One region of the Undibacterium sp. Ren11W genome, then DNA from elsewhere that is predicted to be linked to it. Evidence: predicted binding sites of a transcription regulator. Region 1 holds the regulator's gene; the other holds the start of a gene.
The links. The regulator LexA, encoded in region 1, represses DNA repair genes until DNA is damaged. The targets are predictions, from matches to a motif close to ACTGTATNNNNATACAGT.

Region 2: the regulator LexA is predicted to act here: its motif matches at 3,162-3,179, upstream of recA (recombinase RecA).

Annotation. Positions count from the first base shown of each region.
Region 1 covers NZ_JBMPPB010000001.1:138,439-144,487, forward strand. The annotation lists gene lon (endopeptidase La) at 1-1,041, shown strand, start outside; gene lexA (transcriptional repressor LexA) at 1,254-1,910, opposite strand; gene rpsF (30S ribosomal protein S6) at 2,172-2,540, shown strand; gene priB (primosomal replication protein N) at 2,570-2,884, shown strand; gene rpsR (30S ribosomal protein S18) at 2,894-3,178, shown strand; gene rplI (50S ribosomal protein L9) at 3,192-3,644, shown strand; gene ACO0K8_RS00745 (replicative DNA helicase) at 3,891-5,279, shown strand; gene ACO0K8_RS00750 (DUF47 domain-containing protein) at 5,450-6,049, shown strand, end outside.
Region 2 covers NZ_JBMPPB010000005.1:255,214-261,262, forward strand. The annotation lists gene ACO0K8_RS13670 (DEAD/DEAH box helicase) at 1-620, shown strand, start outside; gene selD (selenide, water dikinase SelD) at 1,029-2,081, shown strand; gene tal (transaldolase) at 2,103-3,038, shown strand; gene recA (recombinase RecA) at 3,241-4,281, shown strand; gene recX (recombination regulator RecX) at 4,353-4,817, shown strand; gene ACO0K8_RS13695 (DUF2889 domain-containing protein) at 5,027-5,584, shown strand; gene sucC (ADP-forming succinate--CoA ligase subunit beta) at 5,662-6,049, shown strand, end outside.

The DNA.
Region 1 (6,049 bases):
ATTGAGGTTGATTTCGATTTGTCAGATGTGATGTTCGTCGCTACTTCAAACTCATATAACATCCCGGCCGCGCTGCTAGACAGGATGGAAGTGATACGTTTGTCTGGCTACACTGAGGATGAAAAGACCAGTATCGCACAGCGTTATTTGTTGCCGAAACAGATAAAAAATAACGGTCTTAAAGAAGAAGAAATTACCATCGCAGAAACCGCAATACGCGACATTATTCGTTATTACACACGTGAAGCAGGGGTGCGTTCACTTGAGCGCGAAATCTCCAAGATCTGTCGCAAGGTCGTGAAGATGTTGTTGCTTAAGAAGACCGAAAAGAAAGCCACCATCAATTCGAAAAATATCGACAAATACCTTGGTGTGCGTCGTTATGATTTCGGTGTGGCAGTCAAAGACAATCAGGTTGGGCAAGTTGTGGGTTTGGCGTGGACTGAGGTCGGCGGTGATTTATTGACGATAGAAGCCGTAGCAATGCCGGGTAAGGGGGGCGTGATACGCACTGGCACCTTGGGTGATGTGATGAAAGAGTCGATCGAAGCTGCCCGTACAGTGGTGCGTAGTCGCGCTAAGCGCTTGGGGATTAAAGCGGATGTGTTCGAAAAAAGTGACATTCATATTCATGTTCCTGAAGGTGCTACGCCGAAGGATGGACCTTCGGCCGGTATCGCGATGACGACCGCTTTGGTTTCTATCTTCACTGGCATACCTGTAAGAGCTGATGTGGCGATGACTGGTGAGATTACCTTGAGAGGCGAGGTCTTGCCTATTGGTGGGCTGAAAGAGAAATTACTAGCAGCTCATCGCGGCGGGATCAAGACAGTGTTAATACCTGAGGAGAATGCGAAAGATTTGACTGATATCCCGGACAATGTCAAAAATAAACTGGAAATTATCCCAGTGCGTTGGATAGATAAAGTCTTGGAAATTGCCTTGGAACGTCAACCTGTGGCATTGACTGATGAGGACGTGGCGCTCGCCGCTACTGCAAAGCCAGATGCTGCAGTCGAGGCTTCGACAATTAAGCATTAATGCCGTATTGGGTCTGTGCTTGTATTGGCATAGGCATCAATGCCTAATAAAAAACGCCCGATAATTTATCGGGCGTTTTTTATTGACAGACTTACTTCTATTGAATGGATTGCTGTTTTAAAAGCGGCATGTCCGAAGCGCAATCTGCATGCGGGCCGCAGCATGCCTGGCTCGAAAGCCGCATGGATAGGGCGCCTTGGCGCTATGCCTCTTTAAGACCAACTGCGCAGTAGCCCAACGGCCAAGCCTTCCAGTGAAAAATCGGTTTCGGTGTCGCTGACTTTGATAATTGGATAATCTGGATTTTCTGGGATTAACTCTATGCCAGTGCTGGTTTTTTTGTAGCGTTTGACGGTGACGTCATCCCCTAGTCTGGCAACCACGATTTGTCCATTGCGGGCCGTATCTGATTTTTTCACAGCTAATAAATCGCCGTCCAAAATACCCGCGTCACGCATTGACAAGCCACGTACTTTAAGCAGGAAATCCGGTTTTGCGGAAAAAAGAGCTGGATCCACATTGTAGGTGGCCTCTACATGCTCAGTAGCGAGTATTGGTGAGCCAGCGGCAACTCGCCCAACCAATGGCAGGCTCAATTGCATCAGGGCTGGATGTGGCAATGCCATTTGTATTCCAGGCATGTGGCTAGATAGTTCGGATTCTAGGAGTCGTATGCCACGTGAGGTGCCTGCTGCTATTTCGATTACGCCTTTTCGCGCTAGTGCCTGCAGGTGTTCTTCTGCTGCGTTGGTCGAGCGAAATCCAAGTTCTGTTGCGATTTCTGCTCGCGTCGGCGGGAAGCCTGTGTTTTGAATGGCATCCTTGATCAGGTTCAGGATCTGCTCTTGGCGAGCGGTAAGTTTCAGCATGATGGTTCTTTCAATTAGCTGTATGTATATGCAGACTGTATTTTTATACAGTAAAGTCACTTATGCAAGTAAAACCTGTTAAAAACTCAGGAATAAATGATTTAACTGATACAGGCTCTGCTAGGGTGCTAGTTGAATTCTCCTCATTCATAGAACTAATTGTACAAAATTTGAAAATCGGTTACTATTGTCGGCTTTCCTCTTCCCGCACTCGTCTTGACGCCGAGGCGGGCATCTTTTTATTGTCCACAAGGAGAATATATGCGTCATTATGAAATAGTATTTATCGTACACCCGGATCAAAGCGAGCAAGTGCCTGCAATGATCGAACGCTACAAAGCTAGCGTTACTACACGTGGTGGTCAAATCCATCGCGTTGAAGACTGGGGTCGCCGTCAACTTGCCTACATCGTTCAGAAATTGGCTAAAGCTCACTATGTTTGCATGAACATAGAGTGTGATGCTGAAACTTTGCTTGAGTTGGAAACAGCATTCAAATTTAACGATGCCGTTTTGCGTCACCTCACAGTTAAAATGAAAAAAGCTGAAACAGCGCCATCTCCAATGATGAAAGCAGTTCAGAAAGAAGATGCAGCTAAGACGCAACGCGTTGAAGCACCTGCAGCTTAATAGTTTTAACGAAGGACGCGTAATTATTTGTGAATGAGCTTAAAGTCGTTGCTAGCATTGCAGAAAAATCAGCGCTGCGTTATACGCCAGCCGGAATTCCGATAGCAACTGCGGTATTAATGCATCACTCTAAGCAAGAACAGGCGAGCACCCAGCGCCAGGTTGAATTTGAAATCACTGCAGTTGCTGCAGGCGCTATTTCTAAGCGATTCCTGGAAATACAATTGGGTGTCACGATGTTATTCACAGGTTTTTTAGCGCGTAAAAATCGCAACAGCAAAAGTCTCGTTTTTCATATCACTGATTTTCAGGAAAATGAGTTCGAGACACCTTTACTAGATTAGGAGCCTAAAATGGCATTCGGTAAAAAATTTGATAAAAGCAAACTGAAGCAAAAGCGTCAGCAACAAAATCCATTGTTCAAACGCAAGAAGTTCTGCCGTTTTTCAGCAGGACATGTAGCTGCAGTTGATTATAAAGACATCGATACACTGAAAGACTTCGTGCAAGAAAACGGCAAAATCATGCCAGCACGTTTGACTGGCACTGTAGCCTTGTACCAGCGCCAAGTTGATACAGCGATCAAGCGTGCACGCTACCTTGCGTTGCTGCCGTACACTGATCTGCATACAGCGTAATTAGGAGAAAAATATGCAAATTATTCTGATGGATAAAGTCGTTAATCTCGGCAATCTGGGTGATGTAGTTCGTGTTAAAGATGGTTATGCACGTAACTTTTTGATTCCACAACGTATGGCTCGCCGTGCAACTGCTGCTGCAATCGCTGAATTCGAAGCGAAGCGCGCTGAGTTGGAAAAAGCTGCTGCTGCTAAATTGGCTGCCGCACAAGCGCAAGGCGAAAAATTGAGTGGTTTGACAGTTCAAATCTCACAAAAGTCTGGTGTTGATGGTCGTTTGTTTGGTTCCGTAACCAATTCAGACATCGCAGATGCATTGACTAAGCAAGGTTTTGCAGTTGAGAAATCACAAGTGCGTTTGCCATTGGGTCCTTTGAAGACTGCTGGCGATCACTCTGTATCAGTTGCGTTGCACACTGATGTCGTAGTAGATGTCATCGTTGCGGTATTGGGCGAACACGCTTAATTAATATACTTAATTAAGTACGCAAAAAAAAGCCGGGTTTTCCCGGCTTTTTTTATTTTTAGCTTTGATCTTGCGTAAATGCTTAAGTTTTTAATTGCAGAAAGTATTCAGATTTTCTCATTAATTTGTCAATTAGGTATTGCATAAATTTTTGCCGCAATGCATCTTTTTCCTTTTCTAATTTAGGCTAAATTAGGCCTACTTTCATTTGCTTTCGAGGGGGAATAAAAAGGTATAATGCGCGCCATGAAAGCACCTTCCGATCCGCAATTAGATAATCTTCGCATCCCGCCGCACTCCATAGAATCAGAGCAATCTGTTTTAGGTGGCTTATTACTGGATAACGCTGCTTGGGATAGAATCGCCGATTTTATCAATGAGGGTGATTTTTATCGTTATGATCACCGCATTATTTTTCAGGCTATCGTTAAACTGATTAATGCCTCGCGACCAGCCGATGTCATTACCGTCTTTGATGCGCTCACTGCCATCAATAAAGCGGAGGATGCAGGTGGATTGAGTTACCTGAATGCACTGGCGCAAAACACGCCATCGGCAGCAAATATACGTCGATATGCAGAGATTGTTCGGGATCGTGGCGTATTGCGTAAGCTTATTACGGTTTCCGATGAGATAGCCGGACAGGCATTCAATCCTCAGGGTAAAGAAGTGAAACAAATGCTGGACGAGGCAGAATCAAAGATTTTTGCGATTGCCGAGGAGGGCTCGCGCGGAGCCCAAGGTTTTAACGCGATTCAGCCTTTATTGACGCAAGTCGTCGAGCGTATTGATGAGTTGTATAACCGTGACCATACCAGTGACATCACAGGTGTACCCACCGGTTTTACCGATCTCGATAAAATGACTTCAGGCTTGCAGCCTGGTGACTTGATTATTGTGGCGGGTCGTCCTTCCATGGGTAAAACGGCGTTTTCCATCAATATCGCTGAAACGGTCGCAATTGAAAGTGGCTTGCCGGTAGCGGTATTCTCCATGGAGATGGGGGGCGCTCAGCTGGCTATGCGTATGCTGGGTTCGGTCGGACGTTTGGATCAGCATAGGTTGCGCACTGGTCGCCTGATCGATGAAGACTGGCCACGCCTGACTCATGCGATACAAAAAATGAATGATGCCCAGCTTTACATTGATGAGACACCTGCGCTTAGCTCAATAGAATTACGCGCCCGTTCCCGCCGTTTAGCAAGGCAATGCGGCAAGCTCGGTTTGATCGTGATCGATTACTTGCAATTGATGTCGGGCAATACTCAGGGCGAAAACCGCGCCACAGAAATTTCGGAAATCTCACGAAGCTTAAAGGGGTTGGCAAAAGAATTGCAATGCCCGGTAATCGCACTCTCACAGTTGAACCGCTCATTGGAGCAGCGCCCGAATAAGCGGCCAGTTATGTCCGATTTGCGCGAATCTGGCGCGATTGAGCAAGATGCCGACGTGATTTTATTTATTTACCGCGATCAGGTGTATAACCCTGATTCACCTGATAAAGGTACGGCCGAGATTATTATCGGTAAGCAACGTAATGGCCCTATCGGTAGCGTGCGCTTGACCTTTTTGGGCGAATATACCAAGTTTGATAATTACACCGGTTCCTTGTCTATTTACGGTGATAGTGAGTAAAAATAAAACGCAAGCGGAATAGAGAATTAATTTATTGATTCATTGGCTTCGTAAAATTTTGTAGTCCTTAGTAGTCGCAATGCGTGTGGTATAGCAGTATCCGGGAAGTCAGGTGATCCTTGCACTTTTCGGATCAATTCTAGAAATTTTCTATTTTCAGTGAGAAAAAAATGTTTGGACGATTCATGCCCACCGAGGGTAAATTCTTTGACTTATTTAATCAGCATGCGGAGTTATGCGTCAAAGGATCGAAAGAGATGGTCGCTTTGATGACCAATTTTGACGACTTGGAAATCCGGGTTCATGCAATAGAAGGCATAGAAAAACAAGCGGATACTGTCACTTACAATACGATAGAGCTGCTGCATAAAACATTTATCACGCCGCTGGACAGAGATGACATTCATAAGCTCATTACGCGCATGGATGATATTCTGGACTTGTTGGAAGACGCTGCACAGACAATCTCGCTCTACGATATCCGCGAAATCACTCCGGAAGCCAAGCGTCTGGCCGAACTGTGTCTGGCTTGTGCAGAGAAGGTGAAAGCAGCGGTTGCTCTGCTACACAATATGGATAACTCTCGCCAGATTTTGGCGATCTGCGAAGAAATAGACCGGTTAGAATCGGATGCTGATCACGTGATGCGTGCGGCTATGTCGAAGTTATTCCGTGATGAACCAGATGTACGAAATCTGATCAAGCTCAAAGCGATCTACGAAATTCTGGAAACGGTCACCGATCGTTGTGAAGATGTCGCGAACATCATT
Region 2 (6,049 bases), on a different contig from region 1:
CCGATACTATCGCGGACCGTTTGAATATAGCCGGTTTTGCTGCTGCCGCCTTGCATGGCGATATGCATCAAGGTGCTCGTAACCGTACTTTAGATGCTTTGCGTCGCGGTCAGGTTCGTGTGTTGGTGGCGACTGACGTTGCCGCTCGCGGTATCGACGTTCCAGCGATTACTCACGTATTTAACTACGATTTACCTAAATTCCCAGAGGATTATGTTCATCGTATCGGCCGCACTGGTCGTGCTGGTCGTAACGGCGTAGCGATTTCTTTGGTAAATCATGCTGAAGGTATCAATGTTAAACGTATCGAACGCTTCACCAAGCAATTGATACCTGTCGATGTCATTGAAGGTTTTGAGCCTAAAAAGAGTGCGGTTGCTTCACGCTCAACAGCGCGCAAACCAGGTGGCTGGAAACCGGGTGATACACGTTCTAGTGGCGGTGGTTATGGTGCAAATTCTAATGGCAATAGCAGCAAGCCAGGCCAACGTACTTTCAGTAAGCCAAATAGCCCATCCAGCAATGGTCCGCGTAGCGAAACAAGTGGCGGCGGTTATAAAGGCAGCAACCCTCGTTCGGGCGATGCTAACGGTAACCGTCGCTCATTTGGCGATCGGTAATCTGCAAGTAATTGCATAGTATCCGTAAATTAAAAACGGGCACGTAAGTGCCCGTTTTTTTTGGTCGCTAAATTGTATCTGCAAGTTCGAATTGGACGCTAGCATTGCCAGATGCTAAAACCGCTAAAGTTTTCGCAAAAGTTCCGAAAAAAATTTTATGAAGTAACGCAAGATTGCGTGTTTGGCCTGCTATTGAGATTCCGCTCGCGCGAATGCGGCACCAAAACGTGGCAATAGGCTCAGCGTATAATTGTGGGCTTCAGTTAGCATCAATGCCCGTTTATTTGCTATGGCGTGTCGAAATGAGTTTTTCGTTAGTGACACGTGCCGCGATTGCCAGGCTGTTAAATACTAGCTTAGTACGAAATAATTGCATTAAATACTAACGCACTCTAAAAGGCTGTCAAGATGAATACAAATGCAACTCCGATAAGGCTGACTTCTTTCTCGCACGGTGGTGGTTGCGGTTGCAAAATTGCGCCTGGTGTGTTGGCCGAAATATTGAAGAAATCTACAGGATTTCCAGTCCCTGCTGCCTTGATGGTCGGTATTGAAACCTCCGACGATGCTGCAGTATATAAACTCAACGACGAGCAAGCACTGATCGCGACCACGGATTTTTTTATGCCTATTGTCGATGATGCTTACGATTTTGGCCGTATCGCCGCAACCAATGCAATCTCCGATGTGTATGCAATGGGGGGGACGCCTATTATGGCTTTGGCTTTGGTGGGTATGCCGATTAACCAGTTGCCGCTAGAAGTGATTGGTCAAATTATCCAGGGAGGCGAGAGTATTTGCGCGGAAGCTGGCATTCCGATTGCGGGTGGCCATACGATAGATTCGGTGGAGCCGATTTATGGTCTAGTTGTATTAGGTTTAATTCACCCCTCAAAACTTAAGCGCAATTCCGCTGCTAAAGTAGGTGATAAGTTAATACTCGGCAAGCCTATCGGCGTTGGTATTTTGTCGGCAGCACTTAAAAAGCAGGCCTTAGATGCCGCTGGTTATGCAAGCATGATTCTGAACACGACTAAATTGAACAAACCTGGACAAGCGCTGTCACTCTTGGATGGGGTGAGTGCCATGACTGATGTTACTGGATTTGGTTTGCTTGGGCACCTGCTAGAAGTATGCCGTGGCGCGCAAGTTGGCGCGCGCTTAAACATGTCACAGATTCCTTTATTGCCCCAAGTCGCGCAACTGGCAGAGGCTGGTTATATCACTGGTGCGTCGGCACGAAATTGGGCTGCATATGGTCACGATGTCAAAACTAATGGCATAAGTGCCGTACAGCAAGCCCTATTAAGTGATCCGCAAACCTCAGGTGGCTTGTTGGTGGCTTGTGATCCCGAGTCGGTACAGCAGGTTTTGGAAATATTTAGAAGCGGCGATTTTTTGGATGCCTCCGTAATTGGTGATATTGTTGCGGGAACAAGTATAGTAGAAGTAAACCTTTGATTTTTTTATGCGAAAATTTATATGAATCAACTTGAACAACTCAAACAGTACACCACCGTTGTCGCTGACACCGGTGATTTCCAATCCATGCAAGCGTATGCGCCACGTGACGCGACCACCAATCCATCCTTGATATTGAAAGCGGTTCAAAAAGCAGAGTATCTGCCTTTGTTGGAGCAAGTATTGCAGCAACACGCGGGGAAAACGATGGATGAAATTATTGATCATCTGTTGATCGCTTTCGGCCTGAAAATTCTGGCAATCGTACCTGGACGGGTCTCCACTGAAACCGATGCACGACTATCGTTTGATACAGAAAAAACCGTTGCCAAAGGCCGACATCTGATCACCTTGTATCAAGAAGCCGGGATCCCTAAAGAACGAGTGCTGATTAAAATTGCATCTACGTGGGAAGGGATACAGGCCGCTCAAATACTAGAAAAAGAAGGCATACGTTGTAATATGACGCTGCTGTTTTGTCTCCCGCAAGCGATCGCCTGCGCGGAGGCTGGTGCGCAATTAATCTCGCCATTTGTTGGACGGATTTATGACTGGTACAAGAAACAGACTGGTCAGGAGATTTACGGTGCGGACGACCCTGGAGTCTTATCGGTCAAGAAAATCTATACGTACTACCGAAAATTTGGCTACGCAACTGAAATTATGGGGGCGAGTTTCCGCAATACCTCACAGATTTTAGAGTTGGCTGGTTGCGATTTGCTTACGATTAGCCCAGATCTATTGCAAAAATTAAGTGACTCCAACGCTAATCTTACTCAGAAATTGAATACGGATGCGGCGCGGACTTCCGATTTAGAAAAGATAGTCATGGATGAAAAAACTTTCCGCTTTCACTTAAATGAAGATGCAATGGCGACCGAAAAATTGGCCGAGGGCATACGCATGTTCTGTGCCGATACTCTCAAATTGGAGCAAATGATCGCGACAATGCGCTGATAGTAAGCCTCAAAGCATGCTTTTTTTTGCTAATTGGGAGTTCTATATGGATTTTTCGTTGCTCGTCTTCGCGTAAAAATAAAGAGATTATTCAAAAATCATAAAATGATGCTTGCATAAACCACTGATTTTTTATACAGTGTCGTTACTGGACGCATTTTTAAAGACTCACCTTGTTGCTTGCTCTTAACTGAAAGAATTTATGGACGATAAAAAATCTGACAACAGCTCTGAAAAGAGCAAGGCACTAGCTGCCGCCCTGGCACAAATTGAAAAACAATTTGGCAAGGGCTCGGTCATGCGTCTCGCTGACGGTGCTGTAATAGAAGAAATTCAAGTTGTTTCTACCGGATCCCTGGGTTTGGATATCGCGCTGGGCGTCGGTGGGTTACCACGTGGTCGTGTGGTTGAGATCTACGGACCAGAATCTTCCGGTAAGACCACTTTGACTTTGCAAGTTATTGCAGAAATGCAAAAATTAGGCGGAACATGTGCGTTTATTGATGCTGAGCATGCATTGGATGTCGGTTATGCGCAGAAATTGGGGGTTAACCTTCCTGATCTCTTGATTTCTCAGCCTGATACAGGCGAGCAAGCATTGGAAATTACTGATGCTTTGGTGCGTTCAGGTAGCGTTGATCTGATTGTCATCGATTCTGTTGCTGCGCTGACTCCTCGTGCTGAAATTGAAGGCGATATGGGTGACTCTTTACCTGGTTTGCAAGCACGCCTGATGTCGCAAGCATTGCGTAAATTAACTGGTAGTATTAATCGTACCAATACTTTGGTTATTTTCATTAACCAGATACGCATGAAAATCGGTGTGATGTTCGGTAGTCCAGAAACTACTACTGGAGGTAATGCATTGAAATTTTATGCTTCCGTTCGATTAGATATTCGTCGTACCGGCTCGATAAAATCAGGCGATGAAGTGATCGGTAATGAAACTAAGGTTAAAGTTGTAAAGAATAAAGTTGCGCCGCCTTTCAAAGAGGCGCATTTTGATATTCTTTATGGTGCAGGTACGTCGCGCGAAGGCGAAATTTTGGATCTGGGTGCCGATGCAAAAATTATTGAGAAAGCAGGTTCTTGGTATAGCTATAACGGTGAGCGTATAGGACAAGGAAAGGATAATGCGCGCAATTTCCTGGTAGAACGTCCTGCCTTGGCGCATGAAATTGAGAATAAAGTCAGGGTGCAACTAGGCGTACCTTTGTTGCCACCGTTGGCGACTACCGAATAAAAGCAAAATATTTAAGAACGCCGGCTTCCCTGATGCATCAGGATTGCCGGCGTTTTTTTATGGGCGTCAAAATGTTTAAAGTAAAAATAAGTCTTAAAGCAAGAGCATTGCGTTACCTTTCTATGCGTGAACATAGTCGTTTGGAGTTGGGGAGAAAGTTGTCTCGCTATGCAGAGGAAACCGACGATGTATCTGCATTGCTCGACGTATTGGAGTCCGCACAATTCCTGTCAGAGGAGCGGTTTTCTGCGTCCCTGGTAAGAAGGCGACAGGCTAGATTTGGCAATCAACGTATTTTTTTAGAATTGCAAAGTCATAATATCGAGAAAGCCGAAATTGAAAAAGTGAAATCGCAATTGATTGAGTCGGAAGCTGTTAGGGCGACTGAGGTCCTACATAGAAAATATCGATTCGAGCCGGTGGATCATATGGAACGCGCGAAGCAAATGCAATTTTTACAGAAACGAGGCTTTTCTGGCGTAGCAATTCAAGCGGCGATGCGGGTAAAGAGAAATAACGATGATGGGGAAGCTTGAATATAGTTCCGACTACTCGGTAATGCAAAATTTTCCAAATCCTTATTTGTTAGCGGGACGATGGCGTCGATGAAAATGGAATTAGTCCGCGAGCTGTGCTAAACTTCCTTTTTTTGCAGTGCCGCAAGAGCGGCTGTTATCGTAGAAGCTGCGGTAGCGACGCGCAATTGTGGCTATTTTTACACTGAATTAGCCCGCAACAGGCATTTATGCCCTTATCTCCGCCTACAATTCGACGTGCGTTGAAGCATACTCGCACCATTACTATTCAAGCGTTCGCACGTGACGATGGCTTGTGGGATCTTGACGCTCAAATTATTGACTGTAAAACGCGTGATATTGCGCTCGCTTCCGGCGTTCGCCCTAATGGTTCGGCTATTCATGATTTGAGTCTTCGAATTACTATTGATACTAATTTAAATATCATTGACGCAGATGCCATCTCTGATGCGGTACCTTATCCAGGTTTTTGCAATACGATAGGGCCTGAATACAAAAAGCTAATCGGTCTCAATTTGATGCAGCAATTTCGTCAGGGCGTAAAGCAAAGGCTCTCCGGCATTAATGGCTGCACCCATATTACCGAATTGGCACAAATTCTTCCAACTGCAGCAGTTCAGGCTTTTGCCGGTGATGTACTTAATACTCGTGATGGCGCAAATGATGACGCCCAGCACACGCAGCAACCTTTTCAACTCAATCGTTGTCATGCATTAAGGCTAGATGGATCGGCCGTGGTGCAATATTATCCGCGCTGGGCAATTTAGTCGCTTATCGCAAAGCTGTACCGTTTTTGTTTTACTTGTCGTAAGTAATTTTACTAATTTAACTAATACCTCAGTGTCTGAAGGGAAGACGTATGAAAATTCATGAGTATCAGGGTAAAGAAATCCTCCGTAAATTTGGAGTGACAGTACCTCGCGGTATCCCGTGCCTGTCTGTTGATGAAGCGGTCAAAGCGGCAGAAACTTTGGGCGGCCCGGTATGGGTTGTCAAGGCGCAAATCCACGCAGGTGGCCGTGGTAAAGGCGGCGGCGTCAAAGTTGCAAAATCCCTCGAGCAAGTCCGTGAATACGCAGAAGCTATTTTGGGAATGCAACTGATTACTCATCAGACTAGTCCTGAAGGGCAAAAAGTTCGCAGGCTTTTGATAGAAGAAGGTGCTGACATCCAGAAGGAACTGTATGTCAGTATGGTGACTGATCGTGTTAGCCAACGCGTAGTGTTGATGG